2 regions of the Janthinobacterium sp. SUN211 genome follow, and region 2 is predicted to be linked to the other one. Evidence: predicted binding sites of a transcription regulator. Region 2 holds the regulator's gene; the other holds the start of a gene.
The links. The regulator LexA, encoded in region 2, represses DNA repair genes until DNA is damaged. The targets are predictions, from matches to a motif close to ACTGTATNNNNATACAGT.
Positions count from the first base shown of each region.

Region 1: dinB (DNA polymerase IV) is a predicted target of LexA. The motif match lies at 2,408-2,425, and genes of this name have one in related genera.

Region 1 is NZ_JAPWIC010000008.1:139,359-146,469, reverse strand. It holds tRNA gene O3301_RS23620 (tRNA-Val) at 1-17, opposite strand, end outside; gene O3301_RS23615 (S9 family peptidase) at 117-2,288, opposite strand; gene dinB (DNA polymerase IV) at 2,470-3,654, shown strand; gene O3301_RS23605 (recombination-associated protein RdgC) at 3,773-4,669, shown strand; gene O3301_RS23600 (TonB-dependent receptor) at 4,811-7,111, opposite strand, start outside.
Region 2 is NZ_JAPWIC010000002.1:676,634-683,744, forward strand. It holds gene purF (amidophosphoribosyltransferase) at 1-1,378, shown strand, start outside; gene O3301_RS08810 (cystathionine gamma-synthase family protein) at 1,422-2,663, shown strand; gene lexA (transcriptional repressor LexA) at 2,732-3,367, opposite strand; gene rpsF (30S ribosomal protein S6) at 3,643-4,032, shown strand; gene priB (primosomal replication protein N) at 4,053-4,352, shown strand; gene rpsR (30S ribosomal protein S18) at 4,378-4,668, shown strand; gene rplI (50S ribosomal protein L9) at 4,696-5,151, shown strand; gene O3301_RS08840 (replicative DNA helicase) at 5,287-6,672, shown strand; gene O3301_RS08845 (DUF47 domain-containing protein) at 6,767-7,111, shown strand, end outside.

The DNA.
Region 1 (7,111 bases), on a different contig from region 2:
AACTGAGCTAAGCACCCGTTGCTTGTCTCAGAAAACCATCCCGACGTTTGTCACCACGTCTGGAAGAGGCGCTATTATAGGACGGGTAAAATCCTTCTGCAAGCGCTTTTTTCACTTTACTCTGTAATGCCCCATTGCGACAGCATCCACGCCATATTGAACGCGTTTTCGGCGATGGCGTTATAGCGGCCCGACGCGCCGCCGTGGCCGGCACCCATATTCGTTTTCAGCAGCAGGGGATTGCTGTCCGTTTTATAGGCGCGCAGCTTGGCCACATATTTTGCCGGTTCCCAGTACATGACCTGGCTGTCGTTCAGGCCCGTCGTCACCAGCATGGCGGGATAGTTCTTGCGCGCAATGTTGTCGTACGGCGAGTAGCTGAGCATGTAGTCGTACGCGGCCTTCTGGTTCGGGTCGCCCCATTCCAGGTACTCGCCCGTGGTCAGGGGCAGGCTGGCGTCCATCATGGTGTTCATCACGTCGACAAACGGTACGGCCGCGTGCACGGCGTGGAACAGGTCGGGGCGCATGTTGACGACGGCGCCCATCAGCAAGCCGCCCGCGCTGCCGCCCTGGATGATGAGGCGGTTCGGGCTGGTCCATTTTTCGCGCACCAGGTAGTCGGCGCTGTCGATGAAGTCATTGAAGGTGTTTTTCTTCTTCATCAGCATGCCGTCTTCATGCCAGGCTTCGCCCATGTCGGTGCCGCCGCGGATATGCGCCTGCGCATAGATGACGCCCCGTTCCAGCAGGCTGATGCGGCTGATGGAAAAAGTGGCTTCCGTGGAAATGCCGTAGGAGCCGTACGAGTACAGCAGCAGCGGCGCTGAACCGTCGAGCTTGACGCCTTTCTTGTAGACGACCCACAGCGGCACTTGCACGCCATCGCGCGCCTTCACCCACAAGCGCTGCGTGGTGTAGCGGCTGCTGTCGAAGCCGCCGACGATTTCCTGCTGCTTCAGCACCGTGCGCTTGCCGTCCTGCATGCTGACGTCGATGACGGTGGGCGGCGTGACGGGCGACTGGTAGGACATGCGAAATTGCGTGGCGGAAAACTCCGGCGTGCCGGCCGCCGTGGCCAGGTAGACGGGGTCGTCGAACTGCACCGCCTTCCAGTTCTTTTGCGCAAAATCAAAGATGCGGGCGCGGTTCAGGGCGCGTGTCTTTTCCATCACCACCAGGTAGCCCTGGAAGACGTCGATGGACTGGATCACGGCATCCTTGTTGTGCGGCACGACCGGCTTCCAGTGCTTCGGCTGCGGCGCGGAGAATGGCGCGCTGACGACACGGAAATTCTTCGCCCCCTTGTTGGTCAGAATATACAGCTGGCCGTCGCGGTGCTCGATGCCGTAGCGGTGGCCTTTTTCACGTTTCAGCACGGATTGGAACGTGCCTTGCGGCTTGCTCGTTGGCAGCAGCAGCACTTCGCTCGTGTCCGTGCTGCCCGAGGTGAGCACGAAGAATTGCTTGTCGCGCGTGCGGTCCACATGGATGGCGAACTGCTCCACCGGCTCGTGGTAGACCTGTTGCGGTGCACCGCCCAGGGCCAGGCGGAACAAGCGGTCCGAGCGTTTGGTGGTGGCGTCTTCCTGCGCCAGCATCAGGGTGGCGTTATCCGCCGCCCAGGCCAGCGATGTCACGCGCGGCATGCTGTCGCCCAGCAACTTGCCCGTTTTCAAATCCTTGACGTGCAGCTCGTACTGGCGGAAACCCGTCGTGTCGGTGGTGTAGGCCAGCAACTGTTCATTCGGGCTGATGCTAAATGCGCGCACGGCAAAGAATTTGTGGCCTTCGGCCAATTGATTTTGGTCCAGCAAGATTTCCTCGACCGCCTGCGCATCATAGGCGCCGCTGGCGCCGACGGGGCGGCGGCAGTGAATCGGGTATTGCTTGCCCGCTTCCACACGCGTGTAATAGTAGAAATTGCCCTGGCGCGCAGGCACGGACAAGTCCACTTCCTGCATGCGTCCCTTGACTTCTGCATATACCTTGTCGGCCAGCGGCTGGATCGGCGCCGTGACGGCGGCCGTGTAGGCATTTTCCGCATTCAGGTAGTCGATCACCGCAGGATCGGCTTTCTTTTGCAGCCAGCGGTAGTCGTCCGTGACGACCGTGCCGTGGCGCGTTTCCTGCCAGGCCGTCTTGGCGGCGACGGGGGCGACGGCCGTGGCGATGGTGGCGGTGGCGTCGGCGGCCAGCGCGGATGGCGCCAGCGTGGACAGTAGCAGGGCCGGCAGGATGGATGACCAGACGGACCGGCGACGCAAGGCATGATGTGCTGTAGACAAGGCAACTCCTTTGAATAGTTGTGTCAGGATTGTAATCTTGCTATTGAGAAAAGCAACCGCTGATCGTCGCCATCGGGTCCCGTGCGTTTCAACTTGCATCCGCGGTCATTTCCGGTAATACTGTATGCATGCACAGTATCTTGCCGCAATGAAGGCAAGCCGATCCGCCGCGAGGTGTTTTTTGATTTCATCTGCCCCCACACTTGCCGAAGCACCCGCCGCGCGCCGCTGGATCGCCCACCTGGACATGGACGCCTTCTTTGCCTCCGTGGAACTGTTGAAATATCCGGAATTGCGCGGCGAAGCCGTCGTCATCGGCGGCGGGCGCCTGCAGCAGCCCGTGCTGCAGATTGACGGCACGCGGCAATTTGCGCGCATGCGCGATTATGTGGGGCGCGGCGTCGTCACCACGTCGACCTATGCGGCGCGCGCGTTTGGCGTGTTTTCCGCCATGGGCATCATGAAGGCGGCGAAACTGGCGCCCGACAGCATCCTGCTGCCGGCCGATTTCGAGGCCTACCGCGAGTATTCGGCCCGCTTCAAGCAAGCCGTGGCCCAGTTGTGCCCCATCATCCAGAACGTGGGCATCGATGAAATCTATGTCGACCTGACGGAACACGGCGCGCAGGCGCCGGCCATGGCGGCGCGCCTGAAGGCGGCCGTGTTCGAGGCGACGGGCCTGTCGTGCTCGATTGGCCTGGCGCCTAACAAATTGCTGGCGAAAATCTGTTCCGACCTGGAAAAACCCGACGGACTCACCATTTTGTCGCCCGAGGATATCGCCACGCGTGTGTGGCCCTTGCCGGCGAAAAAGATCAACGGCATCGGGCCGAAGGCGACGGCCAAGCTGGAAGCCCTGGGCATCATCACCGTCGGCGAGCTGGCGCAAGCCGACCTGGCCATGCTGCGCACGCAGTTTGGCGACCTGTACACGGGCTGGCTGCGCCAGGCGGCGATGGGCATTGACGAGCGGCCCGTGCAGACGAGCCGGGAAACCAAGTCCGTCAGCCGCGAAACGACGTTCGAGCGCGACTTGCAGGTGGTGCGCGACCGCGCCACGCTGTCGGAAAAGCTGGAAAGCCTGTGCACGCGCGTGGCGGGCGACTTGGATAAACAGTCGCTGGCGGGGCGCACGGTGGGTATCAAGCTGCGTTTCGAGGATTTCAGCACCGTCACGCGCGACATCACCTTGCCCAGCGCCACGGCGGACGCTGCCGCCATCCTGCGGGCCAGCCGCGATTGCTTGCGGCGCGTGCCATTTGAAAAGAAAATCCGCCTGCTGGGCGTGCGTATCTCGACCTTGTCCGATCCGGCCATCGCGATGCGGCAGGCGCCGGCCCAGGCGGAGCTGTTTCCCGCCCTGTAGCGGTATTCCCCACGCATCAACAACACCGCGCCAGTCCGCGCTTTTGACGGCATTCCCGTGTTGAAAGTGTAGAATGGCGTTCCCCTGGCACTACTGAAACAAACGGAAGACAAAAACTATGTGGTTCAAGAATCTTCAGATTTACCGCCTGCCCGCACCATGGGCTTATACGCCAGAACAACTGGAAGAGGCCTTGTCCTCGAACAAATTTACGCCGGCGACCAGCATGGATCTGATGCGCCAGGGCTGGGATACGCCACGCCCGAACGGCGGCCTGGTCCACGTGGTCAACAAGCAGATGCTGATCTTGCTGGGTACGGAAAAGAAACTGTTGCCAGCGACCGTCATCAACCAGGTGGCCAAGGCCCGCGCCGCCGAGATGGAAGAAGCGCAAGGCTTTGCACCAGGCAAGAAAGCCATGAAGGAATTGAAGGAACGCGTGGCCGACGAGCTGTTGCCGCGCGCCTTCAGCATCCGCAGCAATGTCTGGACGTGGATCGATCCCGTCAATGGCTGGCTGGTGATCGATGCCGCCAGCCCGGCGAAAGCCGATGAAGTCATCAAGCTGCTGCTCAAGGCCGTGGACAAGCTGCCGCTGGAAAGCCTGCGCGTGCAGCGCTCGCCCGTGGCGGTGATGACGGAATGGCTGCAGGCGGACGATGCGCCTGCCGGCTTCACGGTCGACATGGATACGGAATTGCGCGCCACGGGCGAGAGCAAGGCCACCGTGCGCTACGTGCGCCACACCCTGGAAGCGGACGACGTGCGCCGCCACATCGCGGCCGGCAAGCAGTGCACGCGCCTGGCCATGACGTGGAACGACAAGATTTCGTTCGTGCTGACGGAATCGCTGGCCATCAAGAGCGTCAAGCCGCTGGACGTGATCAAGGAAACGGAATCGAGCACGAAGAACGACGAAGAGCGTTTCGACGGCGACGTGATGCTGATGACGGGCGAGTTGAGCAAGCTGATGGCCGACGTGGTCGAAGCCCTGGGCGGCGAAGCGACTGCATAAGCGCAGTCATGCCGGTACGAAAAAGGAGCTGCGGCTCCTTTTTTTTCGTCCTTCGCCTGGCATGACGGGCTTTGGACGAAAAAAAAGGGCCTTGCGTTTGCAAGGCCCTCGGTCGGCTCAGCCTAGGTTGACGAGGTCAACTTAGAACTTGTACTGGGCCGTGAAGTAGAACGAACGCATCATTGGATCTGCGTAGCGTGGATCGTAGCCAACCTGGTGACCACGCGAGCTGCGCAGCGACAGCGGCGGTTCACGATCGAACAGGTTTTTGATACCTGCGCGCAAGGTCACTGCTTTGCTGTACGCATAGCGGCCCTGGAAGTCAACCGTCGTGTACGAAGGCACGTGCAGACGGATATTTTCCTTTGCGTTGGTGGCCAGGTTGACCACCTCGGCCGAAGCGTCGGTGTAGCCATTACGGTAGCTCACGATGACCGTGTTGGTCAGCTTGCCCGATTCCAGGCTCATGTTGAGCTTCATCAGGTTACGGAACGTGACGGCATCGGAAATACCGTAGTAGTTCATGTTGTTGGTCCACTGATCCTTGGTGCCTGGTACGGTGTAGTCGGCCTTGAGCATATGCGTACCGCTCAGGTTAGCCGTGAAGTTACCGATATCGAACTTCTTGCGTGCCGTCATGTCCCAGTCGATACCGCGGTTATGCGTCTGGCCAATGTTCATCGACAGCGACTTGAACGCATAGTACGGCTTGCCGGTCGTCGGTTCGATGTAGATGCCGAACAGGTCGCGGTACATGCCTGGGTTGTTGAACGCTTGCGCTTCGCTCACGGACGAAACCGCATCGGTAATTTTCACGTCCCACAGGTCGGCGCCGAAGGAGAATGCCGAGCTAGGCTCGATACGGAAACCGACGGTGAACTGTTTCGATTTTTCCGGTTTCAGGTTTTCGTTACCACCAGCCATTTTATTGTACTGGCTGTTAGGCGCACGGCACAGCGCATCGCCTGGGAATGGGCAATTCCAGGTAGCACCGGTAAAACCGTTGTTGACCAGTGGCTGACCAATGCTCAGCATGTCCGGAGCCTTGAAGCCCGTGCCGTAGGAGCCGCGCAGCAGTACTTGCTGTATCGGCTGCCAGCGTGCCGTGACCTTGTAGGTATTGGCATTGGCATCCTTGCCGATGGTCTTGTTGATGACGCCATTGTCGATCGCCGACACGGAGTCATAACGGCCAGCCAGACTCACTTCTACCGTTTTGGTGATCGGAGCCAGCAATTCGGCGAAGACGCCGTAGGTTGAACGGCTCAGGTCATAGCGTGGCGAGGTGTTGAAGCCGTAGATGGTGCTGGTGTTTGCACCTGCATCTGGCGTCTGGCCGTAGTTGTACTCGCGGTAGTCGGCGCCGATACCGATGTTGGCTTTGCCGCCTGGCAAGGTGAACAGTTCACGGGAACCGTGCGCATCGATGCCGCGCATGGTGGTCGATGCCGTGCGGATCGAGCCTTTGAATTGCGAATTGTTGATCAGCGCTTGCATTTCCGGCGATGGCGTGCCGGCCGGCACGAACGGGTTGAACGCCGGATTTTTCAGCAGGGCCTTCATATCGGCCGTTTTCGCATAGCCGCCGATGTAGCGTTCATCGATGGAATTTTGCGACCAGGTCAGGCCCGCATCGATGTTCCACGCGCCAATTTCGCCTTCGACGCCGACGACGAAGTGCTTGGTCTCGGTGATGGTGTTGGAGTCGCGGGTACCCCAGTCGCTCATGCGATAGTTGGCTGACACGGAGGTGATGTCCTTGACCTGCTCTGGTGTCAGGTAAGGCAGGACATACTTGTTGTACTGCGCACCGTTAAGCGCAATCGGGATTGCCACCGGATTGGCCGAGATGCGCGCGGTCAGGTCATAACGCGAGTAGGCGACTTCGGCAAACGCATTCAGCGAATCGTTGAGTTTGTAGGTGGCGCGGGTAAACAGGCTGTCGCGCTTCGATTCAGGCACGATTTCAACCGTCGAACCGCCATCGTAGCCGCAAGCCAGCTTATTGGCTGCCAGTGGGGCATTGGTCACGGCGCCACAATTATCATTCTTCGCCAGGTATGGATTGAAGAGGTAATCGTCTTTGCCTTTGACGGACACGGTGGCGTTGGCCGGTGCCGTGCCTATGGCGGTCTTGTCGTAGACGTATTGTTTGCCGTTAAAGCTCACTGGAATACGCGACGAACGGGCGAACGTGCGGTCGGTGGCGCGCAAGTTCGATTGCTCGTCATGGCGGTACGATACCAGCACGTTAAAACGGTCTTCGTCGATGTCGCCGACGCCATAGGTCACGCTGGTGTTCCAGGCGTTGCCGCCCTTGTCTTCCGGACCGCCATAGGTGGCTTCCAGGGAGCCGCCTTGCTGGTTCTTCTTCAGAATGAAGTTGATCACGCCGGCGATGGCGTCCGAGCCGTACAGGGCCGAAGCGCCGTCGGTCAGCAC
Region 2 (7,111 bases):
CCTCGTGCGTGACGTCTTCCGTACGCGCAACATGCGTTCGCTGCAAGGCACGACGGGCATCGGCCATTGCCGCTACCCGACGGCCGGTTCGTCGAGCGAAGAGGAAGCACAGCCGTTCTATGTGAATGCGCCGTTCGGCATCACCCTGGCGCACAACGGCAACCTGACCAACTGGGAACAGTTGAAGCTGGAAATGTTCAAGAACGACCGCCGCCACATCAACACCGATTCCGATTCGGAAGTGCTGCTCAACGTGCTGGCGCATGAAATCCAGGAAGCGACGACGGGCCTGAACCTGGACCCGGAAGCCATCTTCAAGGCTGTCACCGTGCTGAACCGCCGGGTCAAGGGCGGCTACGCTGCCGTGGCCCAAATCGCCGGCGTGGGCTTGCTGGCCTTCCGCGACCCGCACGGCATCCGTCCGCTGTGCCTGGGCATCAATGAAACGGAGCAGGGTCCCGAATACCTGATCGCTTCCGAATCCGTGGCCCTGGAAGGCATGGGCTTCCGCTTCGTGCGCGATATCGGTCCCGGCGAAGCCGTCTTCATCGATGCTGACAAGCAATTGCACAGCGCCCAGTGCGCCGACAATGCCAGCCTGAACCCGTGCGTATTCGAATTCGTCTACCTGGCCCGTCCCGATTCCGTCATCGACGGCGCCTCCGTGTACGCCACGCGCCTGAAAATGGGCGAATACCTGGCCGAAAAGATCCGCGCCGAATTGCCTGGCGTACATATCGACGTGGTCATGCCGATTCCCGATTCCTCGCGTCCGGCCGCCATCCAGCTGGCCATGGCGCTGAACATCGAATACCGCGAAGGCTTCATCAAGAACCGCTACATCGGCCGCACCTTCATCATGCCGGGCCAGGCGGCGCGCAAGAAGTCCGTGCGCCAGAAGCTCAACGCGATTCCGTCCGAATTCAAGGATAAAGTGGTGCTGCTGGTCGACGATTCCATCGTGCGCGGCACCACCAGCCGTGAAATCGTGCAGATGGCGCGCGAAGCGGGCGCGACGAAGGTCATCTTCGCTTCGGCCGCGCCACCGGTGATTTACCCGAACGTGTACGGCATCGACATGCCGACGCGCGACGAACTGATCGCCTACGGCCGCACGACGGAAGAAGTGTGCCGTGAAATCACGGCCGATTACCTCGTGTACCAGGATATCGGCGCGCTGAAACAGGCTATCGCCGACGTCAACCCGGCTCTGACCAACTTCGAGGCTTCGTGCTTCGATGGCGTGTACGTGACGGGCGACGTATCGCAGGAATACCTGGACCGCCTGGAATATGCGCGTCACCATCCGAAGGCGGCAGCGCCCGAAGATACGCCGCGTTCCCAGCTGAACCTGAACCTGGCGACAACAGAAGCATAAGTAAGCTGCCCGGCCGATGCCGGGCATTTTTTTCTCCGCGATCATGAACGATAAAAAAAACTACGGCTTTACCACCACCATCCTGCATAACGACCGCCGCAAGGGCATCGAACATGGCTCCCTGCACAAGCCCGTGCACACTTCCGTTGCCTTTGGTTACGCCGATGCGCGCCAGCTCGCTTCCGTGTTCCAGGGCAAGGAACCGGGTTTCCGCTATGGCCGCCAGGGCAATCCGACCGTTTCCGCGCTGGAAGACAAGGTCAACAAGATGGAAGACGGCGTGGCGACCCTGTGCTTCGCCACCGGCATGGGCGCCATCGGTGCCGTGGTGCAATCCTTGCTGCGCGCGGGCGACCATGTCGTGTCGTCGGCCTTTTTGTTTGGCAACACCAACAGCCTGTGGCAAACGGTGACGGGGCAGGGCATCGCCGTGTCGTTCGTCGACGCCACCGATGTGGCCAATGTGGCGGCCGCAATCACGCCGGCCACGCGGATTGTTTTCGTGGAAACTATTGCCAATCCGCGCACGCAGATCGCCGACCTGAAGAAGATCGGTGACTTGTGCCGCGAGAAGGGCATCCTGTACATCGTCGACAATACGATGACGACGCCATACCTGTTCCGTCCCAAAGCCGTGGGCGCGGGCCTGGTGGTCAATGCCTTGACGAAATCCATCGGCGGCCACGGCAATGCGCTAGGCGGCAGCTTGACGGACACGGGCGTGTTCGACTGGACGCAGTATCCGAACATTTTCGAGAATTACAAGAAGGCGGCGCCCGCACAGTGGGGCATCGCGCAAATCCGCGCCAAGGCCTTGCGCGACTTCGGCGCGTCCCTGGGGCCGGAAGCGGCGCACCATATCGCCGTCGGCGCGGAAACCATGGCCTTGCGCATGGACCGCACCTGTTCGAACGCCCTGGCGCTGGCCACCATGCTGCAGGCGGACCCGAGAGTGGCGGCCGTGCATTACCCGGGCCTGGCGTCGCACCCGCAGCACGCGCTGGCGACGGACTTGTTCCGCAGCTATGGCTCGCTGTTCAGCTTTGAATTAAAGGACGGCATCGACTGCTTCGATTTCCTCAATCGTCTCAATCTTGCCATTCCCGCCAGCAACCTCGGCGACACGCGCACCCTCGTCATTCCCGTCGCCCACACGATTTTCTACGAAATGGGTGCCGAGCGGCGCGCCAGCATGGGCATCGCCGAGTCGCTGATCCGCGTCTCCGTCGGCATCGAGGATGAGGCCGATTTGCTGGACGACTTCAAAAACGCGCTGGACGCCTAAACAGCCGCGCAGCATATAAAAAGGGCCGCAACAGTCATGCTGTTGCGGCCCTTTTTACATGCGGTGGTTCAATGCCAGCTGCGCATCAAGCCGACAGCCAGCCCTTCCAGGGCAAACTCATCTTCCGGCGACACGGTAATCACCTTGAAGTCCGGGTTTTCCGGCAGCAATTCGATGACGGAACCCGTCTTCTTGTAGCGCTTGACTGTGACTTCGTCGCCGATGCGGGCCACGACGATCTGGCCATTCTTGGCGCTGTCGACCTTCTTGACGGCCAATAAGTCGCCATCCATGATGCCGGCGTCGCGCATGGACCAGCCGCGCACCTTCAGCAGGAAGTCGGGCTTGGCCGAAAACAGGGCCGGGTCCACGTTGTAGCTCGCTTCCAGGTTTTCCTGCGCCAGGATGGGCGAACCTGCTGCTACCCGGCCGATCAGGGGCAGCGACATCAGCAGCGCTGCCGGCACCTTCGATGGCAGCGCTTCGGCGGCGGCGCCGATCAGGCGGATGCCGCGCGAGGTGCCGGGTGAAATCTCGATCGCGCCCTTGCGGGCCAGGGCCTGCAAATGCTCTTCGGCCGCGTTGGCCGATTTGAAACCCAGTTCATTGGCGATTTCGGCACGGGTGGGAGGGAAGCCCGTGTTTTCAATCGCGTCCTTGATCAGGTTCAGGATTTGTTCTTGTCGTGCTGTCAGCTTGATCATGAGCGGTGGGTGCATACTAAAATGCTGTCTATATGAACAGTCTGTATTTTTGTACAGTATCGCCCACTATGCAAGGGGATTTCCGTGTTTTAGGCGAATTTCGCAAGAAATACTTGTCCACGGGCGGAAAGCACGGTGGCGCGCGGGCTTTTCGGGCCCATGTGGAAGGAATGATTGAAACGTTTGCAAAAGGCGGTTATAATCTTCGGCTGACCTTCCCACACCCGTCTTGACGCCGGGGTGGGCGATTATCAATCCGACCTGAAGGAGTTTGCATGCGTCATTATGAAATAGTCTTTATCGTCCATCCGGACCAAAGCGAGCAAGTGCCCGCGATGATCGAACGCTACAAAGCCAGCGTAACCACCCGCGGCGGTTCGGTTCACCGCGTGGAAGATTGGGGCCGCCGTCAAATGGCTTACTCGATCCAAAAGCTGCCTAAAGCACACTACATCTGCCTGAACATCGAATGCGACAACGAGACCCTGGTCGAGTTGGAAACAGCATTCAAATTCAATGATGCCGTGTTGCGTCACCTGACCGTTAAAATGAAGAAAGCTGAAACAGCTCCTTCGCCGATGATGAAATCGGTACAACGCGAAGACGCGGCCAAAAGCCACCGCACCGAAGCACCAGCAGCCGCTCCAGCCGCAGCAGCAGCTTAATTCTTGACCAGGATCGTGCGCTGAACCAGCTACAAGTAACCGCCATCATTGCCGAGCGCGAAATATTGCGCTATACCCCGGCAGGGTTGCCGATTGTGAATGCAGTATTGCAACACAGTTCGCAGCAGATGGAAGCAGGGATTGCCCGTTTGACCGAGTTTGATGTTGCCGCGCTAGCCGCTGGCGAAATCTCAGGCCGGTTCAGTCAGGCAAACTTGGGCGGGGTGTATCAGTTCACGGGTTTCCTGGCCAGGAAGAGCCGCAACAGCAAGAGTTTGGTGTTTCACATCATTGATTTTAGTGCAGTCAATTCTGACTAGCGCATTTTAGATACAGGAGCCTGACATGGCATTCGGTAAAAAGTTCGACAAAAATAAGCTCAAGCTTAAAGAAAAACGCAAACAGCAAAACCCGTTGTTCAAACGCAAGAAGTTCTGCCGCTTCACCGCAGCTCACGTTGAGCAAGTCGACTACAAAGACGTCGACACGCTGAAAGACTTCGTCCAAGAAAACGGCAAGATCATGCCAGCACGCCTGACCGGTACCAAAGCGCACTACCAGCGCCAAGTTGACACCGCAATCAAGCGCGCTCGCTTCCTCGCGCTGCTGCCATACACCGATCTGCACCACGCTTAATCGGTCAGATATTCCTGGAGAAGAACTATGCAAATCATTCTGTTAGAAAAAGTTGTTAACGTCGGTAACCTCGGCGAAGTCGTCAAAGTCAAAGACGGTTACGCACGTAACTTCCTGATCCCGCAACGCCTGGCACGTCGTGCTACGGCAACCGCTGTGGCTGAATTCGAAGTCAAGCGCGCCGAACTGGAAAAAGCTGCTGCCGCTAAACTGGCCGCATCGCAAGCCCAGGGCGAAAAACTGAGCGGCCTGACCGTTCAAGTTGCTCAAAAAGCTGGTGTTGATGGCCGTCTGTTCGGTTCCGTCACCAACTTCGACATCGCTGAAGCGCTGACCAAGCAAGGTTTTGCTGTTGAAAAAGCACAAATCCGCATGCCTACCGGCCCGCTGAAGATCGTTGGCGAGCACAACGTTTCGGTTGCTCTGCATACCGACGTGGTTGTGGAAGTTGTTATCGCTGTCGTTCCAGACGCGAACGCGTAATCGTCTGCGGGCCTGGCCCGCAAGCGTTGCCGCACTATGAAAAGCCGGGTTCGCCCGGCTTTTTTGTGGCCTTTTTTTCGCTCAATTTCAGCCCTTTATTTTTGCCAGCACGCCGAAGCGGGTATAATTCGCGCCATGAACGCCCCCTCTGATCCGCAACTGGATTCCCTCCGTATTCCGCCGCATTCGATCGAAGCAGAACAATCCGTTATCGGTGGTCTGCTGCGCGACAATGCCGCATATGACCGCATCGCCGACTTCATGCATGCGGAGGATTTCTATCGCTATGACCATCGCATCATCTTCGAGCAAATCGTCAAGATGGTTAACGCTTCCAAGCCAGCCGATGTCATTACTGTTTTTGAAACCCTGACCCAGCTCGGCAAGGCCGATGATGTGGGCGGACTCGCTTACCTGAACGCCATGGCGCAAAACACGCCATCGGCCGCGAACATCCGGCGCTACGCCGAGATCGTGCGCGACCGCGGCGTGCTGCGTAAACTCATCACCGTCGCCGACGATATCTCCGGCACGGCCTTCAGCCCGCAGGGCAAGGAAGTCAAGCAGATGCTTGACGAGGCCGAATCGAAGATTTTCGCCATCGCCGAAGAGGGCGCGCGCGGCGCCCAGGGCTGGACCGCCATCCAGCCCCTGCTGACGCAAGTGGTCGAGCGCATCGACGAACTGTACAGCCGCGACAATCAGAGTGAAATCACGGGCGTGCCCACGGGTTTCATCGACCTCGACCGCATGACCTCCGGTCTGCAGCCGGGCGACCTGGTGATCGTGGCGGGCCGTCCGTCGATGGGCAAGACGGCGTTTTCCGTCAACATCGGCGAAAACGTGGCCATCGACAGCGGCTTGCCCGTGGCCGTGTTCTCGATGGAGATGGGCGGCGCCCAGCTGGCCATGCGTATGCTGGGCTCCGTCGGACAGCTCGACCAGCATCGCCTGCGCACGGGCCGCCTGAACGACGAAGACTGGCCGCGCCTGACGAATGCGATCCAGAAGATGAACGACGCGCAGTTGTACATCGATGAAACGCCGGCCTTGAATTCCATCGAGTTGCGCGCCCGATCGCGCCGTTTGTCGCGTCAATGCGGCAAGCTGGGCCTGATCATCGTCGATTACTTGCAGCTGATGTCGGCCAATACGCCGGGCGACAACCGCGCCACGGAGATTTCCGAGATTTCACGGGGCTTGAAAGGCCTGGCGAAAGAACTCGGTTGCCCCGTGATTGCGCTGTCCCAGCTGAACCGCTCGCTGGAGCAACGCCCGAACAAACGTCCTGTCATGTCCGACTTGCGCGAATCGGGCGCTATTGAGCAGGATGCCGACGTGATCCTGTTCATTTACCGCGACGAGGTGTATAACCCCGACTCGCCGGACAAGGGAACGGCCGAAATCATCATCGGTAAACAACGTAACGGTCCAATCGGCAGCATCCGCCTCACCTTCATGGGGCAGTACACCAAATTTGGCAATTACAGTGGTGGCCTGGCGCTTTACCAAGGCGACTAACACAGCAGCACTGATATTCCATTGGCCGCCCCTTCATCAAAAGGGGCGGCTTTCTGTAGTAAATAACACGACTCAATGCTTAACGGAGAATGACATGTTTGGACGCTTGATGCCCACTGAGGGCAAGTTTTTTGAATTGTTTAACCAGCACGCGGAATTGTGCGTCAAGGGCGCCAAAGAGATGCTCGGCCTGATGACCAATTTCGATGACCTGGAAAACCGCGTGCATGCGATCGAAAGCATCGAGAAACAGGCGGACAAAGTCACCTACGCCACCGTGGAAATGCTGCACAAGACCTTCATCACGCCGATCGACCGCGATGACATCCATCAGCTGATCACGCGCCAGGACGATATCCTCGACCTGCTGGAAGATGCGGCGCAAACCGTCTCGCTGTACGACCTGAAGGCCGTCACGCCGGAAGCCAAGCGCTTGGCC